3 regions of the Pantoea sp. X-Soil-TKNS-1211 genome follow, and region 1 is predicted to be linked to each of the others. Evidence: predicted binding sites of a transcription regulator. Region 1 holds the regulator's gene; each other region holds the start of a gene.
What was found. Region 1 encodes PurR, which represses purine synthesis genes. Its sites were predicted from a motif close to CANGCAAACGTTTGCNTG; they were not measured.
Positions count from the first base shown of each region.

Region 2: a site for PurR is predicted at 6,966-6,983, ahead of glyA (serine hydroxymethyltransferase). Genes of this name have one in related genera too.
Region 3: a site for PurR is predicted at 3,273-3,290, ahead of purM (phosphoribosylformylglycinamidine cyclo-ligase). Genes of this name have one in related genera too.

Region 1 is NZ_AP035953.1:1,962,299-1,972,248, reverse strand. It holds gene eptA (phosphoethanolamine transferase EptA) at 1-44, shown strand, start outside; gene AC6I8W_RS09480 (TetR/AcrR family transcriptional regulator) at 84-680, shown strand; gene AC6I8W_RS09475 (alkene reductase) at 730-1,827, shown strand; gene gloA (lactoylglutathione lyase) at 1,923-2,330, shown strand; gene rnt (ribonuclease T) at 2,444-3,112, shown strand; gene AC6I8W_RS09460 (Grx4 family monothiol glutaredoxin) at 3,147-3,482, opposite strand; gene AC6I8W_RS09455 (C40 family peptidase) at 3,845-4,630, shown strand; gene cydH (cytochrome bd-I oxidase subunit CydH) at 4,686-4,775, opposite strand; gene purR (HTH-type transcriptional repressor PurR) at 5,061-6,086, shown strand; gene punR (DNA-binding transcriptional activator PunR) at 6,083-6,994, opposite strand; gene punC (purine nucleoside transporter PunC) at 7,103-8,305, shown strand; gene cfa (cyclopropane fatty acyl phospholipid synthase) at 8,614-9,762, shown strand; gene AC6I8W_RS09425 (riboflavin synthase subunit alpha) at 9,841-9,950, opposite strand, start outside.
Region 2 is NZ_AP035953.1:3,313,269-3,323,218, forward strand. It holds gene AC6I8W_RS15655 (ABC transporter substrate-binding protein) at 54-1,637, shown strand; gene AC6I8W_RS15660 (ABC transporter permease) at 1,729-2,667, shown strand; gene AC6I8W_RS15665 (ABC transporter permease) at 2,664-3,515, shown strand; gene AC6I8W_RS15670 (ABC transporter ATP-binding protein) at 3,534-4,529, shown strand; gene AC6I8W_RS15675 (ABC transporter ATP-binding protein) at 4,531-5,547, shown strand; gene glyA (serine hydroxymethyltransferase) at 5,599-6,852, opposite strand; gene hmpA (NO-inducible flavohemoprotein) at 7,190-8,374, shown strand; gene glnB (nitrogen regulatory protein P-II) at 8,469-8,807, opposite strand; gene glrR (two-component system response regulator GlrR) at 8,886-9,950, opposite strand, start outside.
Region 3 is NZ_AP035953.1:3,248,923-3,258,872, reverse strand. It holds gene AC6I8W_RS15405 (T6SS immunity protein Tli3 family protein) at 1-579, shown strand, start outside; gene AC6I8W_RS15400 (T6SS immunity protein Tli3 family protein) at 694-1,443, shown strand; gene purN (phosphoribosylglycinamide formyltransferase) at 1,535-2,173, opposite strand; gene purM (phosphoribosylformylglycinamidine cyclo-ligase) at 2,170-3,210, opposite strand; gene upp (uracil phosphoribosyltransferase) at 3,452-4,078, shown strand; gene uraA (uracil permease) at 4,150-5,433, shown strand; gene hda (DnaA inactivator Hda) at 5,521-6,228, shown strand; gene arsC (arsenate reductase (glutaredoxin)) at 6,225-6,572, opposite strand; gene bepA (beta-barrel assembly-enhancing protease) at 6,575-8,041, opposite strand; gene AC6I8W_RS15360 (DsrE family protein) at 8,686-9,291, shown strand; gene AC6I8W_RS15355 (DsrE family protein) at 9,325-9,933, shown strand.

The sequences.
Region 1 (9,950 bases):
AACCTCAGCTGGATATGATCAGATCGTGCCAGACTCTCAGTTAAGCATTGTATTAGACTGACTGGTCTACTAATCTGCTGCCCATGAACAAGACTCAACAACGCAACGAAACCCGAGAACATCTGCTCGCTACTGGCGAGCAGCTGTGTCTGCAACGTGGTTTTACCGGCATGGGCCTCAGCGAGATGCTGGCGCTAGCGGAAGTACCGAAAGGTTCGTTTTACCACTACTTCCGCTCGAAAGAAGCCTTTGGCGTCGCCCTGCTGGAGCGTTATTTTGTGCACCATTTGCAGATGATCGACCGACAGCTCAATCAACCGGACGCAACAGCACGCGAGCGGTTCCTGCAACATTTCCGCAGCGCTGAAAGCGTTTTTATCGAACAGGGCCATATTATGGGTTGCCTGGGCGTGAAACTCTCTGCAGAAGTCTGCGATTTGTCGGAACCGATGCGCGATGCGCTGCAACAAGGTGCGAATGCTGTTATCGGCGCCTACGCCCGCTGCCTGAAAGAAGTGGCCGCAGGACAGCCACTGCCTTATGGTCAAACCCCGCAGCAGCTGGCACAGCGCTGTTATTTGTTATGGCTGGGTGCCAGCCTGCAAAGCAAAATTTCACGAGAGCCAGGGCCAATCAGCCTGGCGTTTGAAACCATTGAACAGTGGCTGAATAGCCACTGATTTTAAAAACTGCAGTTTCTAGACGACCGGTCTAATACAGGAGTCAAACATGGCGAGTAAACAGCTGTTCTCCCCTCTGAAAGTGGGTGCGATTACCGTACCTAACCGTGTTTTTATGGCCCCGCTGACGCGTCTGCGCAGCATCGAGCCAGGCGATATCCCGACGCCACTGATGGCTGAGTATTATCAGCAACGGGCCAGCGCCGGGTTGATCATCACCGAAGCAACGCAAATTTCTTTCCAGGCGAAAGGTTATGCAGGTGCACCGGGGCTGCATACTCAGCAGCAAATTGCCGCGTGGAAAGCAATTAACGAAGCCATTCATGGTGCGGGTGGACATAGCGCGGTTCAGCTCTGGCATACCGGCCGCATCTCTCATAATAGCGTGCAGCCAGACGGCCTGCCTCCAGTGGCACCTTCCGCGCTGGCCGCAGGCACACGTACTTCACTGCGCCACACCGATGGCAGCGTCTATCGTGAAGATACCTCGCTGCCACGTGCGTTGAGCATCGCAGAAATTCAACAGATTGTGGCAGACTTCGGTCAGGCTGCCGCTAATGCGCGCGAAGCAGATTTTGACCTGCTGGAATTGCACTCTGCCCATGGTTATTTGATGCATCAGTTCCTTGCGCCGGGATCCAACCAGCGCACCGATGAATATGGCGGCTCGATTGCCAAACGCGGTCGTTTCGCGCTGGAAGTGGTAGATGCGGCGATTGCCAACTGGTCGGCTGACCGTATTGGTATCCGTATTTCACCGATTGGTGCTTTCCAGAACCTGGAGAACGGCCCGGATGAAGAAGCCGCTGCACTGTGGTACATCTCCGAGCTGGGTAAACGTAAAATCGCTTATCTGCATCTGTCAGAACCGGACTGGGCAGGTGGCCAACCCTACAGCGATGCTTTCCGTGAGAAAGTGCGCGCGCTGTTCCCCGGGGTGATCATTGGTGCCGGCGCCTATAGCGTTGAGAAAGCAGATGACCTGATTCAGCGTGGTCTGATCGATGCCGTCGCGTTTGGCCGCGATTTTATCGCCAACCCGGACCTGGTTGCGCGCCTGCAACAAGATGCGCCGCTTAACCCACAACGCCCGGAAAGTTTCTACGGCGGTGGTGCCGAAGGCTATACCGACTACCCTACTCTGTAAAATCACCCCGCTGCCGCCCCAATGTGCGGCAGCGCTGTTTTTTCGTAGCGTTAACTCGCTATACTTAGCTTTTGTGCTTTTTAAAAGAGGATGTTATGCGTTTACTTCATACTATGTTACGCGTTGGCGATCTGGAACGTTCAATTGAGTTTTATACCCAAGTGCTGGGTATGCGTCTGCTGCGCAAGAGCGAGAACACGGAATACAAATACACGCTGGCTTTTGTCGGTTACACCGAAGAGAGCGAAGGTGCGGTGATTGAGCTGACCTACAACTGGGGCGTGGATAGCTATGACCTTGGTAACGCGTACGGTCATATCGCGCTGGGCGTTGATGATGTTGCTGCCACCTGTGACCAAATCCGTCATGCCGGTGGCAAAGTGACGCGTGAAGCCGGTCCGGTAAAAGGCGGCACCACGGTCATTGCATTTGTTGAAGATCCCGATGGCTACAAAATCGAGCTGATCGAAAACAAACATGCCGGACACGGCATCGGCAACTAACGCTGTTTGCCAGGTCAGCCTGGTCTTTTACGGGCTGGCCCTCCTCTGCTGCTGCACCCTCCCGCGATTTTTGCCATAATGCGCGCTGCCTCAATTATTGCTATGAGATCCTGATGTCTGAATCGAACGCCTTAAATGCTCTCCATCAACGCTTTCGCGGTTTTTATCCCGTGGTGATCGACGTCGAAACTGCCGGTTTTAATGCCAAAACCGATGCCCTGTTAGAAATCGCTGCCACCACCCTGAAGATGGATGATGACGGCTGGCTGCATTGCGACGAAACGCTGCATTTCCACGTTGAACCTTTTGAAGGCGCGATTCTTAACCCGGAAGCCCTGGCGTTTACCGGGATTGACCCCAGCAACCCGCTGCGTGGCGCGGTGAGCGAATATGATGCGCTGCATGCCATTTTTAAGATGGTGCGCAAAGGAATGAAAGACACCCATTGCAACCGTGCGATCATCGTGGCGCACAATGCGACCTTCGATCATAACTTCCTGATGGCTGCCGCTGAGCGCGTCAGCCTGAAGCGCAATCCCTTTCATCCGTTCGCGACGTTCGATACCGCAGCATTAAGTGGATTAGTGTTGGGGCAGACCGTGCTGGCAAAAGCCTGCAAGGCGGCAGGAATGGATTTTGATAGCACTCAGGCGCATTCGGCCCTGTACGACACCGAACAAACTGCCATCCTGTTTTGTGAACTGGTGAACCGCTGGAAGCGCCTGGGTGGCTGGCCACTGGCATACAGTGACGATCTGTCGGAAGAAGACACCGCCGAGTGACCAAAAGAAAGGCCGACGATTGTCGGCCTTGCCATTATTCTGCTTCTTTATGCTTCTCAGCAGTTTCTTTAATCAGCGGCTGAAGTTCACCACGCTGGAACATCTCAACGATGATGTCGCAACCACCAACCAGCTCGCCATCAACCCACAGCTGCGGGAAAGTCGGCCAGTTAGCGTATTTTGGCAACTCAGCACGGATATCCGGGTTTTGCAGGATATCAACATACGCGAAGCGCTCACCACAGGCAGACAGAGCCTGTACCGCTTGTGCAGAGAAACCGCAGCTTGGCAGTTTCGGCGAACCTTTCATGTACAGCAGGATCGGGTTTTCTGCGATCTGGCGCTGGATTTTCTCAACAGTACTCATTATTGCCTTCCTTAATTCCTCACTTCGTGTTTGTTTATTGTAGCGACTTCACCCCCGCACTGAAAACGGGATTTTGCAGTCGAGGCACATCAATCGCCATGTTTGTTAAGTTCCAGTACCACACATAACATTTCCATATCATGAATAAGCATGAACCGATTAATAATTGGCAATATTTCTGCTGGGTTAACCAGCTGAAATCGCTCATTTTTGCCCCATATCAAGTCTGCTAACAGATTAATAGAAAAATGCCTTACCTTTTGGAAAAAAACTGGATTAGAATCATCTCGGCGCTGATCATTGATCAGATTTTTCTAACATAGCCGCAGGCTGTTACTTCAGACTGCTTAACCTGTAACCGGACTATGCGTTTACTCATTACGCTTTTTATGCTGGCTTTCGCTCAACTGTTTTTTAATGTGGCTTCTGCATCCCCGCATGCGCCCATCAATGCCAGTTTGCATAACGCTGAGAAGAAAAGTGCGCGCGAAGATGAGCGTCGTAAACGACGCCCGGTAAAAACCAGCACGAAGAAATCCCGCCTCGCCACCAGTGTTCAGAAGTTAAAGCTGAAAAAACAGCCGAAAACAGAAACCGCGCTGCATAAAACCCGGAGTAAAAAGACCCGGCTGAAATCGCCGTCAAAAAAATATGGTCATCAGCGTGTAGCAAAGAAAACTGAGAAGTTGGACGATGACCGCGATCTGACCACCATCAAGATGAGCAATTCTCATCGTCAGCGTTATCAGAAAGCGCGAGAGACCGCGATGAACAAACTGATGGGGCAGATTGGCAAACCTTACCAGTGGGGCGGCACCTCACCACATACCGGTTTCGATTGCAGTGGTTTGGTGTGGTATGCGTACAAGGACCTGGTCAAATACAAATTCCCACGCACCGCGAACGAAATGTACCACCTGCGTGATGCGGCACCGATTAAGCGTGACATGCTGGAGAAAGGGGATTTAGTGTTCTTCCGCATTAATCATCGTGGTACTGCCGATCATGTTGGCGTTTATCTTGGCAACGGCAAATTTATTCAGTCGCCACGAACCGGTAAAGATATTCAAATCAGTGCGTTGGGTGAGGATTACTGGTTGAAACACTATGTCGGCGCACGCCGTATGATGACGCCCAAGACCATCCGCTAGAGCAACCCGATCGAAAGAAGAAGCCGGACACTGATTTTCAGGTCCGGCTTTTTTATTAATGAAGGATCGCGGTGAAGCTGAATACGATAATCATTAGCAGCGCGCCCACGGTGGTAAACAGCGCCAGTTTCAGGTCTGTACTCATCACAACTCCTTAGTCACATTAATTGAAGGGTTATCGTGATTTTCTCACACCCCCCGGCAAAAATCTCGTGTTATCCGCGCCAGCTTGCTAGAATCGCCGCCTTTCGTTGCGCAACAGTTTTTGCGCACGCTGTGTTTGCGGCAAGTTAAAGTGTTATTGACTGAGTGTTAACGTCTTTTTCTTCGCCATTTGCCCCGAAAATCGGGGCGCAAAACCATTAGCAGACGCAAACGTTTAACAATATACTTATCAGTTAGTTGCGATAAGCCCGGGAGTACCATTTTCATGGCAACAATTAAAGATGTGGCGAAACGCGCCGGTGTCTCTACCACCACGGTTTCGCATGTCATCAACAAGACGCGTTTCGTCGCGGAAGAGACGCGTAACGCCGTATGGGAAGCGATCAAAGAGCTGCATTACTCGCCCAGCGCCGTGGCGCGCAGCCTGAAAGTTAACCACACCAAAACTCTGGGGCTGCTGGCCACCTCCAGTGAAGCCCCCTATTTCGCCGAAATTATCGAGGCAGTGGAAAACCATTGTTTCGATCGTGGTTACACGCTGATCCTTGGCAATGCGCATAACGATCTGCAAAAACAGCGCGCGTATCTGTCAATGATGGCGCAGAAGCGCGTCGATGGCCTGCTGGTCATGTGTTCTGAATACCCTGATGACCTGCTGACCATGCTGGAAGAAAATCGCAACATCCCGATGGTGGTGATGGACTGGGGTGCATCGCGTGGCGACTTTACTGATACGGTGCAGGATAACGCCTTCCAGGGCGGTTATCTTGCCGGTCGTTACCTGATAGAGCGTGGCCATCGTGACATCGGTGCTATTCCTGGACAAATGGAGCGCAACACCGGCGGTGGCCGTCATGCAGGATTCATGCAGGCGCTGAACGAAGCAGGCATCACTGCGCGCCCCGAGTGGATTGTGCAGGGTGATTTCGAACCGGAGTCAGGTTATCAGGCGATGCAGCAGATCCTCAATCAGAAACAACGCCCAACTGCGGTGTTCTGTGGCGGCGATATCATGGCTATGGGCGCGATTTGTGCCGCAGATGAAATGGGCCTGCGTGTGCCACAGGATATTTCGGTGATCGGTTATGACAACGTGCGCAACGCCCGCTATTTCACTCCCGCGTTAACCACCGTGCATCAACCCAAAGCCCAGTTGGGGGAAAAAGCGCTGGAAATGCTGCTGGATCGCATTACCAGCAAGCGTGAAGAACCGCAGACCATTGAGGTTCAGCCGACGCTGATTGAACGTCGTTCCGTCGCGGATGGCCCCTTCCGCGACTACCGCCGCTAAGCCTCCGTTTCGCTCAGCCATTCCTGGTTGAGCGTTTCGGCATCGCCAAGATAGGTCAACAACCAGCTCAATGCCGGTGAGTTGCGTTGTTCTGACCAGCTGACACAACAAGGGCTATCCGGGAACGGCGTGGGTAACGCTAACTCAGTTAGGGCACCGCTATCCAGCAACGGTCGGGCTAAATGGCCCGGCACCATGCCAACGCATAATCCAGCCAGCAAGCAGTCGAGGCCAGTTTCCCATTCCGGCACCACCAGTCGGCGCTGATTATCCAATGTCCAGGTCATACGTCGCGGCAGCGCCCGTGAGGTGTCTTCCAGCACCAGAGAAGGCCAGGCTCTCAGGGTCTCTTCGTCCAACAAGGTACTTTTCGCCAGTGGATGATCGGGACTGACCACACAGCGCCAGTTAAGTGCCCCCATGTCCTGAAAAGCGAAACGACCGCCAACCGGGATCGCCTGGGTGGCGCCAATTGCCACATCGACCCGCCCATCGGCCAGCGCATCCCAGACGCCGTTGAACACTTCATAGCTGATTATCAACTCCATATCGGGAAAGTGGCGATAGAAATCCTTGACCAATTGACGAGTACGCTGCGGTTTCACAATACAATCCACCGCAATACTGAGCTGACCACGCCAGCCATTCGCCAATTGTTGGCACTGCCGCCGCGTGGCCAGCATTTTTTTGATAACACTTCGCCCCTCACGTACAAAATGTTCTCCTGCCGCCGTTAACACCACTTCCCGATGCTGACGTTCGAACAACGGCACAGCCAACCAGGTTTCGAGCTGGCGCACCGTATAGCTGATGGCAGAAGGCACCCGGTGTAACTCCTGCGCCGCCGCACTGAAACTACCGGTTCGAGCCACAGCATCCACCACCTCAAGAGCGTATTCAGACCACATGTTTTTGCCTGCAAATTTTTTGATAGCACTGCGCAAATATTAACGTTTCACAAAGCCCCTCGCACGCTTTTACACTCCCCCGCGTTTACCTGTCTAAAGAGAATTACCATGTTGTCATCAAAAGGATTTCTGCCTTATCTTGCTTTACTCAGCATGCTGGGCTTTCTGGCTACGGATATGTACCTGCCGGCATTCGGTGCCATGCAGCAGGATTTTGCCACCACACCCGGCACGATCAGTGCCAGTCTCAGCCTGTTCCTTGGCGGGTTTGCCTGCGCGCAGGTGTTCTGGGGACCGCTGTCTGACCGATTCGGTCGTAAGCCGATTCTGCTGGCAGGATTAGTGATTTTTGCCCTCGGCTGCCTGGGGATGTTGTGGGCGACTGACGTCCGCCTGATGCTGGCGCTGCGCTTTGTACAGGCTGTGGGTGTCTGTGCGGCTGCCGTGAGCTGGCAGGCATTGGTGGTGGATCGTTATCCGCAGAGCCAGGCTAACAAAGTTTTTGCCACCATTATGCCGCTGGTTGCCTTGTCACCGGCGCTCGCCCCATTACTGGGTGCCTGGCTGATGGGACATTTTCACTGGCGAAGCATCTTCCTGCTGCTGACGCTAATCACCCTGGTGTTGCTGATCGGTACTCTGTGCCTCGCCAATCCCAGGCGTACTCAAACCACCCGAGCGCCTCAGCCAGGCTGGCTGACGCTGCTGGCATCACGTTCCTATAGCGGTAATGTATTGATTTATTCAGCCTGTTCCGCCAGTTTTTTCGCCTGGCTGACCGGTTCACCCTTCATCCTCGCGGATGTAGGTTTGTCACCGGCGGATATTGGTCTGAGCTACGTGCCGCAGACTATCGCCTTTCTGATCGGTGGATTTGGCTGCCGCGCGCTACTGAATCGTTTTCACGGAAAACAATTGCTGCCGTGGTTGCTGGTGATCTACAGTCTGAGCATTCTTGGCCTGTTTGTGGTGGCACAACTCTCTTCACCGGCCCTGTGGGCATTGCTGCTGCCGTTTTGCGGCATGGCGCTGGCAAATGGTGCTATCTATCCGATTGTGGTCGCCAGCGCCCTGCTGCCCTTCCCCCAGGCGACGGGTAAAGCCGCTTCATTACAGAATTTGCTGCAACTCGGATTATGTTTTGTCGCCAGCCTGGTGGTTTCCGCCGGATTACAGCAGGCGCTGCACAGCACCAGCCTTGTCATGCTCGCCACCGTGGCACTCGCCTGGGCCGGTTTCGCCTGGCAACGTACGGCAAACGCACAAAGTGATGTTGCTCACAACTCCTTAGCCTGCGAAGATAATCACTGATGCAACGACTTTAGTTAGCAACCTAACGATAAGTCGTTGAATATTGACCCACGTAAGCATATACTGCGTGGGTCAGCATTTCTGTAACAAATCAATAACATAATTGTATTAATATTAAGCGACCCTGTCGCTGGGATGGCGTCTGCACGATATTCTCCGCTGTGTTGTGCCAGACATTTCTATTCAGATTCATACCTCTGTAAAACGTCGGATATCTGGCGCACGGATTTTCCGTGAGTTCTCTCACAAGCCTGGAGAAATTGGCTATTATTTTCTCAGGTTGAAATCGGAAAGGTGATGGAGAAGCTATGAGTTCATCGTGTATAGAAGAAGTGAGCCTTGAAGAAAACCACTGGTTTCGTATCGCCCATGAATTACTGGAACGGGCTGATATTGCTATCAACGGCACTCGCCCCTGGGATATTCAGGTTAAGCATCCGGATTTTTTTAAACGGGTTTTGCAGGAAGGTTCACTGGGCCTGGGTGAAAGCTATATGGACGGTTGGTGGGACTGCGAAAGTCCCGACATGTTTTTCCACCGTGTACTGAAGCATCATCTGGATCAGCAATTACCTCATCATTTTAAAGACACGCTGCGTATTGCAGCTGCGCGTCTGACCAATTTGCAATCGAAAAAACGCGCATGGATTGTGGGTAAAGAGCATTACGATCTTGGCAATGACCTGTTTTCCTTGATGCTTGATCCTTTCATGCAGTATTCCTGTGGTTACTGGAAAGATGCCGAGACGCTGGAACAGGCTCAGCAGGCCAAACTTGATATGATTTGCCGCAAGCTGCAACTGAAACCCGGCATGACATTGCTCGATATTGGTTGCGGTTGGGGTGGTCTTGCAGAGTTTGCCGCACGCAATTATGGCGTGAAAGTGCATGGCGTCACCATTTCGGCAGAGCAACAGAAGATGGCACAGGAGCGTTGTGCTGGTCTGGACGTCACCATCCTGTTGCAGGATTATCGTGACCTGAATCTGCAAGTTGACCGTATCGTCTCGGTCGGCATGTTCGAACATGTGGGTCCCAAAAATTACGCGACCTATTTTGAGGTGGCCGATCGTAATTTGAAGCCGGACGGTATTTTCCTGCTGCATACCATTGGGGCGATTAAAACCGATATGAATGTGGATCCCTGGATCGACAAATATATCTTCCCGAATGGTTGTCTGCCCTCCGTACGTCAGATTGCCAATGCCAGCGAATCACATTTTGTGATGGAAGACTGGCACAATTTTGGCGCGGATTATGACACCACGCTCATGGCCTGGCATGCGCGTTTTCTTGACGCCTGGCCGCAGCTGGCAGAAAAATACGGCGACCGTTTTAAACGCATGTTCAGCTATTATCTTAATGCCTGCGCCGGTGCATTCCGCGCGCGCGATATTCAGCTGTGGCAAGTGGTTTTTAGTCGTGGGACTGAGGGCGGCCTGCGCGTCGCGCGTTAAACCCGAGATATTGTAGCGGCGTGATTTATCACGCGCTTTTAAAACAGTGCGATAAATCGCGCCGCTACGAATTAGCTGTTATTCGCTCTCATCGGACTGGTGATGCGCCAGTGCGGTGGCTTCACGTTGCGCAAGTACGCGCTCCACGGTTTCCACAATCGCCTGCGTGTGCGGATCAATCTCGATAT
Region 2 (9,950 bases), 1.4 Mb from region 1:
CCAGACAAACCTTTTTTCTGACTTACAAACAGAGAGGCAAGGTCATGAAAGTTATGCCTAAATTAACGTTAATCGCCTTACTGGCAGCGGGGGCGTTCAACACCCTGACGGCCCAGGCGGCGGAGGTAGTACAGCGCGGCGGCACCCTGGTTTACGGGCGCTATGCTGACAGTAATTTCCTCGAACCCATCCTGAACGAAAGCAATAACGATATCTGGATTCTCTCTAACCTCTACGACACCTTGCTGTTGCCGACGAACGACGGCAAGGGCATCAGACCCGGTCTGGCTACGGCCTGGAAGCTCTCGGAGGATGGTAAAAGCCTGACCCTGACCCTGCGTCCCAACACCAAATTCTCTGATGGTTCGCCGATTACCGCCGAAGATGTGAAATGGTCGCTGGAGCGTGCCGCCAAGCCTGGTAATGGCGTGTGGCAATTTCTGGTGAGTGCTATCAATAACGTCACCATCAGCGATCCCCATACCGTGGTGATTCACCTGTCGCATACCGATCCCGCGATTCTCACCGCACTGACGGTTTTCAACACCGCGATCTTGCCGGAGAAACTGTTCGAAGCGGAACCCGGCGCGACCGACCACGACAAAGCCGCAGCATTTGCCGAGCATCCTGTGGGTTCCGGTCCGTTTATCCTCAAGTCGTGGCAACATAATTCCACCATGACGCTGGTGCGCAACCCGTACTACTGGGAGAAAGGCACTGACGGCAAAGCGCTGCCCTACCTCGACAGCATCAAGTTTGAAATCATCCCCGACGATGCGACCCGTATCCTGAAACTGCAATCTGGTGAACTGGATGGTGCCGAGTTTATCCCTTACTCACGCGTTAAAGAATTGCAGGGCAATCCGGCGTTGAATATGGCGCTGTTCCCCTCCACCCGCGTAGAAGTCGCCAGCGTCAACGCCCGCCCGGAGATTGATGGCAAGCCAAACCCACTGGCAAACCCGAAAGTGCGTGAAGCGCTGAATTACGCGACCGACAAAGAGGGCATTATCCAGTTGGTGACCTTCGGACTCGGCAAACCGATGACCTCGTTTATGTCGACCTCCACCCCGCTCAACTCGGGTACCAAGCCGTTGTGGCCGGTAGACGTTGAGAAAGCGCAGTCGCTGATGAAAGAAGCCGGTTACCCGGACGGATTTAGCACCAGCATGAATATCCTGGCAGGCAATGAAGACAGCCTGAGCATCGCCACCGGCCTGCAACAGATGTGGGCGCAGATCGGCGTCAAGTTGACCATTAACCAGATGGACAACGCCACGCTGAACGCCAACTATCGTAAGGGGAATTTCAGCACCCGCATCGGTCCGTGGACTGATGATATCGCCGACCCGAACGAGATCACCTCCTACTACGCGTATTCGAAGAACATTCAGGCGCTGCATTCCGGCTGGAAAAGTGACGAGTTAGACACGCTGTTTGAAGCCTCGCAGCAAGAAACCAATCCGACGAAGCGCGCCGAGCAATACAAGCGCATCCAGGATATCTACAACAGCACCGGTCCGACCATCCCGCTGTATGAAAGCTCCTATCCGGTGGCGCTGAAGAAGAATGTCGAAGGATTTGTCCAGATCCCGCTGGGTAATAACATCTTCACCGAAACCTGGCTGAAGAAGTAATTCACCCTCCTTTACATTGAGTGAAATCCAGGCATCTGGCGCTGTACCCGTGCGGGCTACAGCGCCTGTACGCTGGATTTGGGAGCACGCGTTGACTGAGCTGAATTATATTTTCAAACGCATTCTGCTGATCATCCCGACGCTGCTGGTGATCCTGATAGTCACTTTTGCTATCGTGCGCCTGCTGCCCGGCGATCCAGCCAGCGCCATGATTGGTGATCGCGCGACCGACGCTGACGTCGCGCGCATTAATAACGAACTGGGGTTGAGCCAACCGCTGCCGGTGCAATTTGTCTACTTTGTACGCCAGGTAGCCAGCGGTAACCTCGGCAACTCCTATGCGATGCATGCCCCGGTGACTACGGTGATTGCCGAACGTTTACCCGTCACATTGCTGTTGACCGGGATGGCCGCGCTGTTTTCGTTGGTGATGGCGATCCCACTGGCCTTTATCTCAGCGCTCAAACGTAACGGCGCCACCGATATCACCATTCGTGGCGCATCGCAGGTTACGCTGTCGATGCCTTCGTTTTATATCGGGCTGGTGCTGCTGACGGTGTTTGCCGCCCAGTTGCACTGGTTCCCGGTGGGTGGCTATGGCGATAGCTGGGGACAGCGCCTCTGGCACCTGTTTCTGCCGGCAATGACGCTGGCGGTCAGCATCACTTCGGTGCTGATTGGCAGTCTGCGTAACTCGATTATCGCGGTGCTGGACGCGGAATACGTCACTTTCGCCCGCGCCAAAGGCCTCAGCAGCCGCGTGGTATTGCTGCGCCATGTGTTGCGTAACGCGCTGATCCCGATGCTGAGCCTGTTTGCGCTCAACATTGGCACCACCATTGGCAGCGCGGTGATCACCGAAACCGTCTTCGCCGTGCCCGGTATAGCACGACTGATGGTCGATAGCATTTTTAGCCGTGACTATCCGATGATTCAGGGTCTGGTTATCGTGTTGTCGGTGCTGGTGTCGCTGATTTTCCTGCTTACCGATATCGTGCAGGTGATGATTGATCCAAGGAGAGCGCGATGAGTGAATTGATTGCCCAGCGCTCCCTCACGCGCAAATGGCGTAAACATCTGCCCTGGCCGTCGCAGCTGGGCTGCATCATCCTGGTTCTCAGCCTTTTGATGGCGTTCTTCCCTCATCTGGTTGCTAGCGCCGATCCGCTAAAATTTGATTATCGTGCGATCCTGAAAGGGCCAAGCCTGCAACATATTTTTGGCACCGATAATTTTGGCCGCGATATCTTTTCACGCGTGGTTTTCGCCTACCGTATTGACCTGCAAATCGCCTTCTTCACCACGCTGTTTCCGATGGTGTTTGGCACCCTGGTTGGACTGTTGGTGGGGTATTTCGGCGGGGTTGCCGAAATGTTGTTTCAACGTATCGTGGATGCAGTGGTCACTTTCCCGCTGCTGGTATTGGTGATCGCCATCGTCGCGATTCTCGGTCCGGGCCTCAACAGTATGTATATCGCTGTCGGCATTATTTATTGGGTGTTCTACGCCAAATTGATCGCCGGTGAAGTCAGTATCCAAAAACGCCTTGAGTACGTTGCCGCTGGCAAAGTCATGGGTTACAGCACGCCACGCATCATCTTCCGTCATGTACTGCCGAACGTTATTACCACCACGCTGGTGTACTGGATGACAGATATGGCGCTCGCCATCCTGCTCGGCTCCAGCCTCGGTTATCTTGGCCTTGGTGCGCAACCACCCACCGCAGAATGGGGGGTACTGATTGCCTCCGGCAAGAATTTCATGGACACCGCCTGGTGGATCACTATTTTCCCCGGCATCGCCATCGTCCTGACCGGGCTGGGATTCAGCCTGTTTGGTGACCTGCTGGCCGACTGGCTACGCCCCGGCAGCCGTTAGAAAACATGAGAACGAATTATGCCCAGTGATACATCCCCTTTGCTGGAGGTGAATCAGCTCAATACCCTGATTCACACTTCACGTGGTAGCTTGCGGGCGATCCAGAACGTGAACTTCAGCCTGAAGCCCGGCGAAATTCTCGGGTTAGTTGGCGAATCCGGTTCCGGCAAAAGTGTCACGCTGCGCTCGTTGTTGCATCTGATGCCGTCGAGTGCGGAAATTTCCGGATCGGTGAAATGGCAGGGACGCGAGATTTCGACCATGCGCCCCGCTGAACTGCGCAGCATCCGTGGCGGCGAAATTGCCATGATATTTCAGGAACCGATGATTGCGCTGAATCCGGTGTTAACCGTCTGGCGACAAATCGAGGAAAGCCTGCGCGCGCATACCGATCTGAACCGCAAGCAGCGCCGCTCACGCGCCATTGAGTTATTAAATCAGGTCGGTATCCCCGCTCCGGAACTGCGCCTTGACGATTATCCGCATCAGTTCTCCGGCGGGATGCGCCAGCGCGTGATGATCGCCATCGCGCTGGCGGGCAATCCACGTCTGTTGCTGGCCGACGAACCCACCACCGCGCTGGATGTGACCATTCAGGAGCAGATCCTTAAACTGCTGTTGAGCCTGCGCGATCAGCTCGACATGGGGATTATTTTTGTCACCCACGACCTGGGTGTCGTCGCCCAGCTGTGCGATCGTGTGGCGGTGATGTATGCCGGACGGATCGTCGAGACCGCGCCAGTGGAAGAGATCTTCAGTCAGCCGCGTCATCCCTATACCCAAGGGTTGATTGCCTCAGTACCGCAAAGTGGTGGCGAACGCCAGCCTCTGTTGTCGATCGAAGGGACGCCTCCTTCCCTGCTCGATCTGCCAGCGGGGTGCAGTTTCAGCCCGCGCTGTCGTTATAAAACTGACGTTTGCCTCAGGCAATTGCCCGCGACTGAGGTACTGAATCCACACCATCAGGTTGCCTGCCATCATCACGCCAACCTGATGTTGCCGGAGGGGGTTTGAGATGAGTGAAATGACTTTGCAACGAGGCTTGCCGATTGTCAGCGTCGAGGAAGCCATGGTGCACTTCCCGGTAACCCAGTCGATTTTCGACAAACTTCAGGGCAAGCCACGTAAGGTTGTCCAGGCTCTGAACGGTGTCCGGCTGGAGCTGATGCCTGGCGAGACACTCGGCGTGGTGGGTGAATCGGGCTGCGGTAAATCGACTCTGGCGCGCGCTATGGTCGGGCTGCTGCCCACCAATGAAGGCAAAATCTACTTCAATGGCAAAGACATCGCTACCCTGCATGGCAAAGCGCGACGCAGTTTTAACCGCCAGGTGCAGATGATTTTTCAGGATCCCTACAGCTCACTGAACCCACGCATGACCGTCGGGCAAGTGCTGACCGAGGCGCTATCGGTGCACAACATGTGCCCGAAAAAGGAGATTCCCGCCCGCATTCGCGAACTGATGACGCTGGTACGTCTCCCGCTTGACGCTATCGATAAATTGCCACATGAGTTTTCTGGCGGTCAGCGTCAACGTATTGGTATCAGTCGTGCGCTGGCGGTAGAACCAACGGTGCTGATCGCCGATGAGCTGGTGTCGGCGCTGGATGTTTCGGTGCAGGCGCAGGTGGTCAACCTGCTGCTGGATTTACAGCAGAAACTCAACCTGACAGTGTTGTTCGTCGCCCATGATCTGCGGCTGGTCAGGCATATTTCTCATCGCGTGGCGGTAATGTATCTGGGCGAAGTGGTCGAAATTACCGAGACAGAGCGGTTATTCACTTCGCCATTGCATCCTTATACCCAGGCCCTGCTACGTGCCGCGCCGAGCATGAATCCGCGCGATCGCGGGAATAACGTTAGCCTGACGGGTGAACTGCCCAGCCCACTGTCTCCGCCGACTGGCTGCCGCTTCCATACCCGTTGCCCATATGTCACCGATCGCTGCCGCACGGAACGGCCAGTGCTGGCGGTGAAAGTCGAGGGGCAGCGCGTGGCCTGCCATCTGGTGCCAGTCGAATCCGGAGCATAAAAAAAGGATGGCTTTACGCCATCCTTTTTATCGCTGCAAATTCAGGCCTGATCAGGCATAAACCGGCAGACGTGCACAGATATCCAGCACTTTCTGTTTGGTACGTTCGATGGTGGCTTCATCATTGATGTTGTCCAGCACATCAGCGATCCAACCCGCCAGCTCACGCACTTCCGCTTCTTTAAAGCCGCGACGGGTTACTGCTGGCGTACCGATACGGATACCCGAGGTGACAAACGGGCTTTTCGGATCGTTCGGCACGCTGTTTTTGTTGACGGTGATGTTGGCACGGCCAAGTGCGGCATCCGCTTCTTTACCGGTCAGGTTTTTGCTCACCAGGTCAATCAGGAACAGGTGGTTATAGGTGCCACCTGAAACGATGTTGTAACCGCGATCCAGCAGCACTTCCACCATCGCTTTGGCGTTTTTAGCCACTTGCTGCTGGTAAGTTTTGAACTCGGGTTCCATCGCTTCTTTGAAAGCAACCGCTTTACCGGCGATAACGTGCATCAGCGGACCACCCTGACCACCGGGGAATACCGCGGAGTTCAGTTTTTTGTACAGCTCTTCGTCACCGTTTTTCGCCAGGATCAGGCCGCCACGCGGACCCGCCAGGGTTTTATGGGTGGTAGAGGTCACAATGTGCGCATGCGGAACCGGGTTCGGATAAACATCTGCGGCAATCAGACCAGCAACGTGTGCCATGTCAACGAACAGCCAGGCGTCAACGCTGTCAGCGATTTCACGCATTTTTGCCCAGTCAACTACGCCTGAGTAAGCAGAGAAACCGCCAACGATCATTTTCGGCTTATGGGTTTTCGCCAGTTCAGCCAGTTCGTTGTAGTCAATTTTACCGGTTTCATCGATGCCGTACGGCACCACGTTATACAGTTTACCGGACAGGTTAACCGGAGAACCGTGAGTCAGGTGACCACCGTGCGCCAGGTTCATACCCAGAATGGTATCGCCCGGTTGCAGCAGTGCAGTGTACACCGCAAAGTTAGCCTGAGAACCAGAGTGCGGCTGCACGTTGGCGTAATCAGCGCCAAACAGCGCTTTGGCGCGGTCAATCGCCAGCTGCTCAACGATATCAACGTATTCACATCCGCCGTAGTAGCGCTTGCCCGGATACCCTTCCGCGTATTTATTGGTGAGCTGTGAACCTTGCGCCTGCATAACGCGTGGGCTGGTGTAGTTTTCAGAAGCAATCAGTTCAATGTGCTCTTCCTGACGCACTTTCTCTTGCTCCATCGCCTGCCACAACTCGGCATCATAATCGGCAATGTTCATATCACGCTTTAACATCCGCATCTCCTGACTCAGCTAACTTTTTAACGGCAGTTTAAGCCCCGCGAAGGGGCGAAGGCCCACAGTGTAAACCGTTTTGGCAGGTGGCGGTAGCCGCAATCCTTTCTTTTTACGCAAACGATTGGCAGGGCGCTGGAACGGGTTTTTTACGCATTTTTGCAAGCCAGATAATCACGATATTTACTCAGGATGAAGCGGAAAAAATTTCAGGTTTGCGAGGCGGATTCCAGAGCAGGCGAAAGATCCCGCAACAATCAGGGGGATTTACAACCGCTGCGTCTCGATCATAAGATGCATTTAAAATACATCTTTTAAATTGCTATGAGGATTCACCATGCTCGACGCACAAACCATCGCTACGGTTAAATCGACCCTGCCCGCCATCGCCCAATTAGGCCCTCAGCTCACTGGCCATTTCTATCAGCGTATGCTGACGCAGCATCCGGAACTCAAAGACGTGTTCAACATGAACAATCAGCGCAGCGGCAATCAACGTGAAGCGCTGTTCAACGCGATCTGCGCTTATGGTGCCAATCTGGAGAACCTTGCCGTGCTGCTGCCTGCGGTAGAAAAAATCGCCCAGAAGCACGTCAGCCTGAATATTCAGCCGGAGCAGTACGCGATCGTGGGTGAAAATCTGCTGGCGACCATTCAGGAACTGCTGAATCCGGGCGAAGAAGTATTGCAGGCCTGGGGCAAAGCCTACGGGGTGCTGGCTGAGGTGTTTATCCAGCGCGAAGAGAGCCTTTATCGCACTTCAGCGGCGAAGCTCGGCGGCTGGCGTGGCGCGCGTGATTTCCGCATCCTTGCCATTCATCAGCAAAGCAGCGTGATTAAAAGTTTCGAACTTGCCCCCGTTGATGGCGAGGCGGTGGCAGACTTTCTGCCTGGCCAGTATCTGGCGATCAGCCTGCGCCCGAACAGCACGGGAAATCTGCAACATCGTCAATATTCACTGACACACCAGCCGAATGGTCAGTTCTACCGTATTGCCGTAAAACGCGAAGACCAGGGAAGCGTATCGGGTTGGCTGCATGATCTGGCAAAAGTGGGTGATGTGGTGCAGTGCGCAGCACCCGCGGGGGATTTCTTCCTGCAAGTGACACCGACGACGCCAGTCACGTTGATCTCGGCGGGTGTCGGCCAGACACCGATGCTGGCGATGCTGGCGACGCTGGCCGGGCAGGCGCATCCGGCTGCCGTTAACTGGCTGCATGCGGCGGAAGATGGCGAACAACATGCATTCGCTAAAGAAGTGACCGAACTGGGTCGCCGCCTGCCACACTTCGCCAGCCATATCTGGTATCGCCAGCCCACCACCGAAGATGCGGGGCGTTACGATGCGCAGGGATTAATGGATTTAGGCTCTGCTTCCGCATCGTTGGGCCAGGCTGATCATCAGTTTTGGTTGTGCGGCCCGCTGGCGTTTATGCAGTTTGTCGCTCGTCAGTTGCTGGATGCCGGTATCGATGCTGACCGCATCCATTACGAGGTGTTTGGTCCGCATAAGGTGTTGTAAATCAGGGATTACGCGATAAATCGCGCCGCTACGCCTGCCATAAAAAAGCCCGCAGCGCGAAACGGTGCGGGCTTTTCAGCAATTCAAGGGGCGATTAGATCGCCTCTTCGTCCTCTTCGCCGGTACGGATACGTACCACGCGGGCGACATCGAAGACAAAGATTTTACCGTCGCCGATTTTGCCAGTCTGTGCCGTTTTCATGATGGTCTCGACGCAGGTATCAACGATATCGTCGCCCACCACCATCTCGATTTTTACTTTCGGCAGAAAGTCGACCATATACTCGGCACCGCGATACAACTCGGTATGGCCTTTCTGACGACCAAATCCTTTCACTTCGCTGACCGTCATCCCGGTGATACCGACTTCGGCTAATGCCTCGCGTACATCATCGAGTTTAAATGGTTTGATAATTGCATCGATCTTTTTCATGACAGATCCTTTTTTCACTCCCTCCGTGGCCGGACGGGTAACAGATAGTATAAGTGTTTCTGCCGCAGCCGCAGCAAGCTACTCTTTAAAATCGCTGGCGTCCAGTTCATGGCGCGACAGCAGCTTATAGAATTCAGTACGGTTGCGTCCAGCCAGACGCGCCGCATTGGTGACATTTCCTTTGGTCATTTGTAACAGCTTGCGCAGATAGTTCAGCTCAAACTGATTACGCGCTTCGACAAAAGTCGGCAGCGCCGTGTTTTCCCCCGCCAGCGCCTGTTCCACCAGCGCATCACCAATGACCGGCGAAGTGCTCAGCGCTACGCACTGCTCAATCACGTTGACCAACTGACGCACATTACCCGGCCAGCTGGCACCCACCAACCGTTTCATCGCATCGACGGAGAAACTGCGCACAAAGGGTTTATGGCGATCGGCCGACTGGCGTAACAGATGATTAGCCAGCAATGGGATATCCTCCGCACGCTCATGCAGCGCCGGGATCTTCAGATTCACCACGTTAAGGCGATAGTAAAGATCTTCACGGAAACTCTTCTTTTCCATCGCTTTAGGCAGATCACGATGGGTGGCAGAAATGATACGCACATTGATATTGACATCATTGTTGCTACCGAGCGGGCGCACTTTGCGTTCCTGCAACACACGTAGCAGCTTCACCTGCAATGCCTGCGGCATATCACCAATTTCGTCGAGGAACAGCGTACCGCCTTCCGCTGCCTGGAATAGCCCTTCACGTGCGCTAACCGCACCGGTAAACGCCCCTTTGGCATGGCCGAATAGCTCTGACTCCAGCAATTGTTCCGGTAACGCACCGCAGTTGATAGCGATAAAGGGTTTGCTGGCGCGGGGACTGGCCGCATGGATCGCCTGTGCCAACACCTCTTTACCCGTGCCGCTTTGACCATTAATCAAAATGCTGACATCCGATTGTGCCACCATATGCGCCTGTTCGAGCAGACGCAGCATCAATGGGTTACGTGTGACGATCGCTTCACGCCATCCGTCATCACTGGCCGGAGCGCGCTGCGCCAGCGCTTCATCAATGGCTTTGTACAGCGCATCACGATCCACCGGTTTGGTGAGAAAGCTGAATACCCCCTGCTGGGTGGCAGAAACCGCTTC
Region 3 (9,950 bases), 1.3 Mb from region 1:
GCATTGTGGTTTGTGGACCAGAAACGAGGGATCAGGACAGAAGTGCATGACTGGGGGTATCGTATTTTTACTAAACCTTATATCCATCCCTCGGAGCGTTATATAGCGATACCTGGCTGGGGCATGATTGGTGTGATGACTGTTTCGAAAGACTATGGCAGAACCTGGCAAACAACTTCAATAAATGGTGAAGAAGACAATGGTTCAAATGCACCCGGCTATGAAAATATCCAGTCCCTGACCGTGGTCAACGAGCAGGGTTTTCTGCTGACCAAACAGGGCCGTATTTATATGTCCTCCTTGCCCTTTGACGATCCACGTCTGCAACCCGGCGGCCCGGGAATTGATTACACCGTCGAGTTTAAAGGGAGAACCTTACATCATCATATTAATGCGGTAGATTGGGCATCCGCAGAGAACGCTTCCGACTGGGGGCTGTTTTATTTCGATGTAACAGCCCTTAAAAAATCGACTTACCAGCATTACAGCAACTTCCAGAATCTGCCCGATCGCATTCCAGAAGTTAAAAATTATCAGGGCTGGACGCATATGAAATGCGATCTGAATGCCGGACTCTGAACGGTAGCGGCGCGATTTATCGCGCGGTTTTCACCGCACAAAAAAACAGCGCGATAAATCGCGCCGCTACTATTTAGAACTTCCCTCAACGGGTCACAAAATGGTGTTTTGATGATGCTGAAATATGTAAACAGAATTACATCTATAGTGCTGATTATTACTTTGTTTATGCTGAATGGATGCCAGGGCCATTCGTTAAAAACACGGCAGAAGCCGGTACAAGTGGTATACCGTTTTGACGATCACCGCTGGCTGGAATTAAAGGGATTTAATTGTGAGGGCGCATTGTGGTTTGTGGACCAGAAACGAGGGATCAGGACAGAAGTGCATGACTGGGGGTATCGTATTTTTACCCGGCCTTATATTCATCCCTCAGAACGTTATATAGCCCTACCGGGCTGGGGCATGACTGGTGCAATGACTGTTTCGAAAGACTATGGCAGAACCTGGAAAACATCCTCAATTAAAGGTGAAGAAGATGATGGTTCAAATGCACCCAGTTATGAAAACATCCAATCCCTCACTGTCGTCAACGATCAGGGTTTTCTGCTGACCAAGCAGGGACGCATTTACATGTCCTCCCTGCCTTTCGATGATCCGCGAATGGAGCCTGGTGGTCCTGGTATTGATTTCACCTATAGGTCAATTAAAGGCCAGATTGTGCATGACCATATTGATGCCATTCGTCCCGCGGTAGGGGCGGATTATTCTACCTGGGGATTAAATTATATCGATACCCGGATTCTGCATCGCCGGATGAGTCAATATTTTGCTAACTTCCAGAACCTGCCCGACCGCGTCCCCGAAGTCAAAAATTACCAGGGCTGGACGCATATGAAATGCGATCTGAATGCCGGACTCTGAACGGTAGCGGCGCGATTTATCGCGCGGTTTTCACCTCACAAAAAAACAGCGCGATAAATCGCGCCGTTACCGGGTCGGTACAAGTATTAAATCAATCGTGAGCATAGCCCTGCGGTGGCAGCGGTTGACCATCCAGCCAGGCCGCGTTCTCGCGCATCTGCAAACGTCCTTCCACAAACCAGCTGATCACCAGCGGATAGATGGCATGTTCCTGATGCTGCACACGGGCAGTGACATCCTCTTCCGTATCATCGGCAAACACCGGCACGCGCGCCTGCAAAATAATCGGTCCGCCATCCAGCTCATCAGTGACGAAATGCACCGAGGTGCCATGTTCTTCGTCGCCATTCTCCAGCGCCTGACGATGCGTATGCAGGCCGGGATATTTCGGCAGCAGGGAAGGGTGGATGTTGAGCAGACGATCGTGATAATGGGCGACAAATCCCTGGCTGAGGATACGCATATATCCCGCCAGTACCACCAGATCCGGGGCATAAGCATCGATCTCCTGCATCAGCTGGCGATCAAAGGCTTCACGGTCGGCAAATTGGCTGGTGGCCAGCGCATGCGTCGGTACACCGGCTTCCTGCGCACGGGTTAAACCCAGCGCTGCGGCTTTATTACTGAAAACGGCAGCGACGCTGCCGTTAATACGCCCACTTGCGCAGGCGTCGAGGATGGACTGAAGATTGCTACCGTTACCGGAGATCAGTACAACCAGTTTTTTCATGGGTTGATGACCACACGCTCTTCAGAGTCAGAGGCTTTGATCACACCGATTTTCCACGCCAGCTCGCCAGCGTCGGTCATCAGCTGTACCGCTTTGTCAGCTTCTGCGGCGCTCAGTGCGATCACCATGCCCACGCCGCAGTTAAAGGTGCGGTACATTTCGTGACGGCTGACATTACCGGCCTGCTGCAACCAGTTGAACACTGCCGGCCACTGCCAACTGCTCTCTTCCAGCACCGCCTGGGTGTTGTCCGGCAGTACGCGCGGAATATTTTCCCAGAAGCCACCACCGGTGAGGTGTGCAATCGCGTGCACATCAACCTGTTCAATCAGGCTAAGGATGTTTTTCACGTAAATGCGGGTCGGGGCCAGCAGATGATCCGCCAGAGGCTTACCTTCCAACTGCTTGGTTTCCGGGTTGGTCTGGCTGACTTCGAGGATTTTACGCACCAGCGAGTAGCCGTTGGAGTGCGGGCCACTGGAACCCAGCGCGATCAGCACGTCGCCATCCTGCACTTTCGAGCCGTCAATGATCTCTGACTTTTCCACCACGCCAACGCAGAAACCGGCCACGTCGTAATCTTCGCCGTGGTACATGCCTGGCATCTCTGCGGTTTCACCGCCAACCAGCGCACAGCCTGATTGCAGACAACCTTCAGCGATACCGGTGATCACCGAGGAAGCCGTGTCGACATCCAGTTTTCCGGTCGCATAGTAGTCGAGGAAGAACAACGGTTCCGCGCCTTGTACCACCAGATCGTTCACGCACATCGCCACCAGATCGATACCGATGCTTTCATGGCGCTTCAGATCCATCGCCAGACGCAGCTTGGTGCCGACGCCGTCGGTGCCGGAGACCAGCACTGGCTCGCGGTATTTCTGCGGCAGCGCACAAAGCGCGCCAAAGCCGCCCAATCCACCCATCACTTCCGGGCGGCGGGTCTTTTTCACTACGCCTTTGATGCGGTCAACCAGAGCGTTACCTGCGTCAATATCAACACCGGCGTCTTTGTAGCTGAGAGAGGTCTTGTCGGTCACTGCGGAATCCCCACGCGAGTTGCGGTTGGTGGTTAAAATAAAGCGGCGTAATTCTACCAGCGCAGGCAAACGTTTGCGAGTCCCATCTCACGCTGCCTTTGCACGGCAGCGCTTTTTCGCTAATCCTTAATCTCAGATCGTGGAAGGCGTTGTATTGACCAATGACATATGGCGCGGCGGGAAAAAGGCGGTATAATCCCGCGATTTTTTTTTAGCTCAACTCAATTCCGGGAGAACAATCATGAAGATCGTGGAAGTCAAACACCCGCTGGTCAAACATAAACTGGGCCTGATGCGTGAGCATGATGTCAGCACCAAACGCTTCCGCGAACTGGCGTCAGAAGTCGGCAGTCTGCTGACCTATGAAGCCACTGCCGACCTGGCAACCGAACGCGTCACCATTGAAGGCTGGAACGGCCCGGTAGAAATCGAACAAATCAAAGGCAAAAAAATTACCGTGGTGCCGATTCTGCGTGCTGGCCTGGGCATGATGGAAGGCGTGCTGGAGCATGTACCGAGCGCGCGTATCAGCGTGGTGGGTGTCTATCGTGATGAAGAGACGCTGGAGCCGGTACCGTACTTCCAGAAACTGGTTTCCAACATCGAAGAGCGCATGGCGTTGGTGGTGGATCCGATGCTGGCAACTGGCGGCTCAATGATCGCAACTATTGATCTGCTGAAAAAAGCCGGTTGCAACAGCATTAAGGTTCTGGTGCTGGTGGCCGCACCGGAAGGGATCGCCGCGCTGGAAAAAGCACACCCGGATGTTGAGCTGTACACCGCGTCAATTGACAAAGGCCTGAACGAGAAGGGATACATTATTCCTGGCCTCGGCGATGCCGGTGACAAGATTTTCGGAACCAAATAAATAAAGCAGCCGGCCAGAGAGTCGGCTTTTTTTTGGCAAAAATGCACTACACAACTCAAGGGGATCACTGAATGACTCGTCGCGCCATCGGCGTTAGCGAACGACCGCCGCTACTTAAAACCATTCCACTCAGTCTGCAACATCTGTTCGCCATGTTTGGCGCAACCGTGCTGGTGCCGATTCTATTCCACATCAACCCGGCCACGGTGCTGCTGTTTAACGGTGTTGGTACGCTGCTGTATCTGTTTATCTGTAAGGGTAAAATCCCGGCCTATCTTGGCTCCAGCTTCGCCTTTATTTCACCGGTGCTGCTGTTGCTGCCACTGGGCTACGAAGTGGCGCTGGGCGGGTTTATCCTCTGCGGCTTCCTGTTCTGTGTGGTCGCGTTGATTGTGAAAAAAGCGGGCACTGGCTGGCTGGATGTGATGTTCCCCCCTGCGGCGATGGGCGCGATTGTTGCGGTTATCGGTCTTGAACTGGCGGGCGTGGCGGCCAATATGGCCGGTCTGCTGCCTGCCGACGGCACTTCACCCGATAGCACTACCATCATTATCTCGCTGGTGACCTTGGGTGTGACCGTATTTGGTTCGGTGTTGTTCCGTGGCTTCTTCGCCATCATCCCGATTCTGATTGGCGTGATTGTTGGTTACGCGCTCTCTTCCTTTATGGGTATCGTTAACTGGGCATCAGTGGCGAATGCCCCCTGGTTCGCGCTGCCAACTTTCTACACCCCGCGTTTTGAGTGGGCGGCGATGCTGACCATTCTCCCTGCGGCGTTAGTGGTGATTGCTGAACACGTCGGCCACCTGGTGGTGACGGCGAACATCGTGAAAAAAGATCTGATCCGCGATCCGGGCCTGCATCGTTCTATGTTCGCCAACGGCCTCTCCACCATGATCTCTGGGTTCTTCGGTTCGACACCCAATACCACTTACGGTGAGAACATCGGCGTGATGGCGATCACCCGCGTCTACAGTACCTGGGTGATTGGTGGGGCGGCGATTCTGGCGATTCTGCTTTCCTGTGTCGGCAAATTGGCCGCCGCGATTCAGGCTATTCCGGTGCCGGTAATGGGCGGTGTGTCGCTGCTGCTGTACGGAGTGATTGGTGCTTCGGGTATCCGTGTGCTGATTGAATCTAAAGTAGATTACAACAAAGCGCAGAATCTGATCCTCACCTCGGTGATCCTGATCATCGGTGTTAGCGGTGCCAAAGTGCATATCGGTGCCGCCGAGCTGAAAGGTATGGCGCTGGCGACTATCGTCGGTGTGGCACTCAGCCTGATCTTCCGCGTAATCAGCCTGTTACGTCCGGAAGAAGTGGTGCTGGATGCTGAAGAACAACGCGAACCCTAAGCGCGTTTGCCGGGCAGGGAAGCCCGGTTCATCTCTGGCAAGGATCGTGATAGACTTGCCGCGTTTTCTGCCCGTTCATACGCTGAGGTGCTTCTGAACACGCCGGCACAGCTTTCATTGCCACTTTACTTACCTGATGACGAAACCTTTGCCAGCTTTTGGCCTGGGGAAAATCCGTCCCTTTTAGCCGCGCTGCAAGGTGCGCTGGTGCAGCAACACGGCAGCTATCTCTATTTCTGGTCACGCGAAGGCGGTGGCCGCAGCCATTTGTTGCACGCAGCCTGCGCCGAGATGTCAGCGCGCGGTGAAGCAGTGGGTTACGTCCCGCTGGATAAACGCACCTGGTTTGTGCCGGAAGTACTGGAAGGTATGGAACATCTGGCGCTGGTTTGCATCGATAATATCGAGTGCATCGCCGGGGATGCGGAGTGGGAGATGGCGATCTTCGATCTCTACAACCGCATTCTGGAAATCGGTAAAACGCGTCTGCTGATCACCGGCGATCGTCCACCGCGCCAGCTCAATCTTGGGTTGCCGGATCTGGCATCGCGGCTCGACTGGGGGCAGATCTACCGTTTACAACCTTTGTCGGACGACGACAAGTTGCAGGCGATGCAGCTGCGAGCCGGGATCCGTGGCTTTGAATTGCCAGAAGACGTTGGGCGCTTCCTGCTGAAACGCCTCGACCGCGAAATGCGTACCCTGTTTGACACGCTGGACCGGCTGGATCGCGCTTCCATCAGCGCACAACGTAAACTCACCATTCCTTTTGTTAAAGAAGCGCTGGGGCTTTAAATAATCTCCAGCACCGCTTCCGGCGGGCGACCGAGACGCGCCTGCTCATCTTTAATCACAATCGGGCGCTCAATCAATTTGGGATGGTCGACCAACGCCTGAATCAGTTGATCCTCGCTGAGACTCGGTTCGGCTAATTCCAGCGATTTATACAGATCCTCTTTACGGCGCATCAGCTCGCGTGCGCTGCTCATACCGAGTTTTTTCAGCAACGCTTTTAGCGTCTGCGCGTCAGGCGGCGTTTCCAGATACAGCACCACTTCCGGCTGCACTCCCTGCTGTTGTAGCAACGCCAGCGTTTCGCGGCTCTTGCTGCAACGTGGATTATGATAAATGGTCACCATGCTTAAGATCCTTTTTGATACTGTTGGAAGCGTTTTTGCAGCTCACGGAATTGGTCGATGCGCGCATCGTAACGCGCCTGCTTCAGGCTACCGAGCGGCACCTGAGCGCTGGCGCTGCTGAGTGCCCTAATCGCTTGATCCATCTGACCATTCAACGCCAGACCTTCCGCGCGTGCCGATAGCTCCTCATCCTGCAAGCCTTGAGCTGCGGATGCCTGCGCCAGCAAATCCCAGCCATTGGGATCGTTCGGGTTTGACCAGGTATAACGATGGAGAATACGGCTGGCATTGGCCGGTTGTTTGGCCTCAACGTAGGCATTGGCGAGGTTGAGCTGGATGATGGGGTTACTGTTGCTGCCTTTGGCGCTGCTCAGCATAGTAATGGCTTGCTGTGGTTGATTCAGGCCAATATCAATATCGCTCATGATGTCGAGAAACCAGACGTTATCCGGCTGTTTAGTCAGCATCGGCGCAATAATTTTCTTCGCGTTTTCGAAGCTTTTTGCCTGTAAAAACTGCACCGCTTTACCATATTGCGACGCCTGCTGCTCACGGCTGTTACCTTTGGCATATTGATCCAACAAATCGTCGGTCAGCTGATTTTGCCCGGTGGCGTACATGCCAAGCGAACGCACTTTTGCCATATAAAAATCCTGCGATGACTGCACCACCACCGGACGCATCTGGTTTGCGCGGTTGCGCGCATCCGCCAGGCGGCTATCGGGCAGGGGGTGGGTCAGCAGAATTTCCGGTGGTTTGGATGAGAAGCGACTCTGGTCTGCTAACTTTTGCAGGAAATTCGGCATCGCCTCGGGATCAAAACCGGCGCGCTGCAACACCTGAATACCGATGCGGTCCGCTTCCTGTTCATTACTTTGTGTAAAGCTGATCATGCTCTGCTGCGTTCCGGCGAGGGTGCCCATCAACCCAGCCATACCTGCCTGCGGGTTAGCGATCGCCAGCAGAATCGAGCCGAGCGCACCCACCCAGGTGAGCGGGGCGTTGCGTTTCTGTTCTTCCATCGCACGTGCCAGATGGCGCTGGGTCACGTGTGAAATTTCGTGCGCCATCACTGATGCCAGCTGGCTTTCATTGTCCGTAAAGCGGAACAGTGCCGAATGCAGCACCACATTGCCGCCAAAGAAAGCGAAGGCGTTCAGTTCATCATTTTGGATCAGATAAAAATGAAACGGCGTACGCACCGAATCGGCGTGGGCCACCAGCCGCTGTCCGAGTTGGTTGATATATTGATTCAACAGCGGATCGTTGATCAGTGGGGCGCTGGCACGCAGCTGGCGTACATAGAAATCGCCAATCTGCAATTCCTGATTAATCGACAGCGTTGCACCTGCGGTGGTGCCCATATCGGGCAGCGAGTCGCTCACGTCAGCCCTGACACTCAGTGCAGGCGTGAGAAGCAGCGCAGGAATAAGGGCCGCCAGCGCTGATTTTTTCAACCGGTTTAACATGCCTTGATCCTGTAAAAAGTGTCCCAAAATTGGACCGTTAAGTGGTGCAAATGTTCTGTTTAAAAACCGCACGATAAATCGCGCTGCGACGAATTTGGGGAGATTACTTATCTTAACCACCCGCAGCATACAAGCAAGCAGCGCGAGGGAATGTGATGAATGCAAAATGTTGCTGCTGCCGGGCAATAAAGCAGCAAAAATTTGAATAAAGCAACCTGGACTTCAGCAGGCTATTTTCGGCTGGCTTAGATTAAAGAATGGTAAAGTTGCTCAAATTAATTGAATTTGGCATAAGACTTTCTCCGAAAAACAGCCGGAAGAGGGCCGTACTGGCCCGATTTATCCATCGACGTTGTTTATCATGACGCAAAAGGTTAAATGCGGTACTGCAAATTAAGATGGTCATATTTTAACTCGATGATAGTCATGACAATCACCGTGCCCGACAAAACTTCCGACCAGCCATTTTTCAACTCCTCGCTCTGACTCCATCAAGGTTGTTATTCAATTAGCCTTACTAATTATTTTTCCTGCAAGTAAACCACGTGTGGTCAGCCAATCCGCCTGCTTTAGGCGTTGTCCTGGTGTGGTATAGATAACGTACTTTGTTCAAACGGACTGTGAATGCCTGCCGGAGAGTCTCTATGCGTACTGTTGTCTCCTGGGCCCTGATCGCCATTGTTGGGGGTTTTGTCGGTGCTGTTGTCAGTAGAAGCGATGACATCTATCAACGGGTGGTAAACCATTTTTCTTCCCCACCGAGTGACCCGGAGGGGTTCTGGAGCACGCCGGGTATCGCGGGGTACGGAAAAATTCATTACGAACCCGATGCCGCCTTTAAACCCGAGCCTGGGTTGAGCAATAAGATCGTCTTTCAGCTCACTAAAAATGAGGGGGATATTGCCCGTCCCAACCTCGGTCTTGAGCGTGTGGCAAGGGTGGTGAACTTGTATATCGCCTCAGGCGTACCGGCCGATCAGCTGCATTTTGTGGTGTCAGTCACCGGGGATGCCACCCCGGCAATGCTGGATAACACGCATTTCAAACAATTTTATGGCACCGATAACCCCAATCTGCCGTTGATTGCGGAGCTGAATAAGCAGGGAGTGAAGGTGTCGGTGTGCGATCAGTCGGTGGCGTTTCATCATTATCCCAATGACTGGATCGATAAATCGGTGATTCACGCGCTCTCCAGCCCGACGACGGTGTCGACGCTGCAAAATCAGGGTTATGCGTGGTTGCAAATGTAGCAGGCATTTTGATGATGGTTGAGGAGAAGTGAGATGCGTCCAACGACATACATTGTTGTAGCAGCACTGGCCGGTTTTGTTGGCGGTAATGTGCTCCAGCTTCCCGAGCTGGTCGGTAAATTCAGCGACAAGTTTGCGGATAAGAAAGCCGAACCGGCCGATTTCTGGAGCACACCGGCGATCGCGGGTTTCGGTAAGATCCACTTTGTAAACACCCCTGCGTACAATCCAGGCAGCACACCCGGTTTGAGCAACAAAATCGTGTTCCAGATTAACCGCAGCGAAGGAGACATTCGTCAACCAAATCTCGGGCTGGAGCGGGTGGCGCGCGTCACCAATCTTTACTATGCCGCAGGGGTGCCATTGGAACAGTTGAACTTCGTGGTGTCGATTAATAGCGATGCGGTGCCCGCGGCCCTGAACAACGAACAGTTCCGCAAAGCCTATGGCGTGGATAACCCCAACCTGAAGTTAATCAGCGAACTGGAAAAAGCCGGGGTGAAAGTGTCCATTTGCGATCAGTCGGTGGCTTTCCATCATCTGGAGCGCGAATGGATTGACCCAATGGTGACGCATACCCTCTCCAGCGGCACCACAGTGGCGACGCTGCAAAACGAAGGTTATGCCTTCCTGATGCTGTAATTTTCCCCAGACGGCAG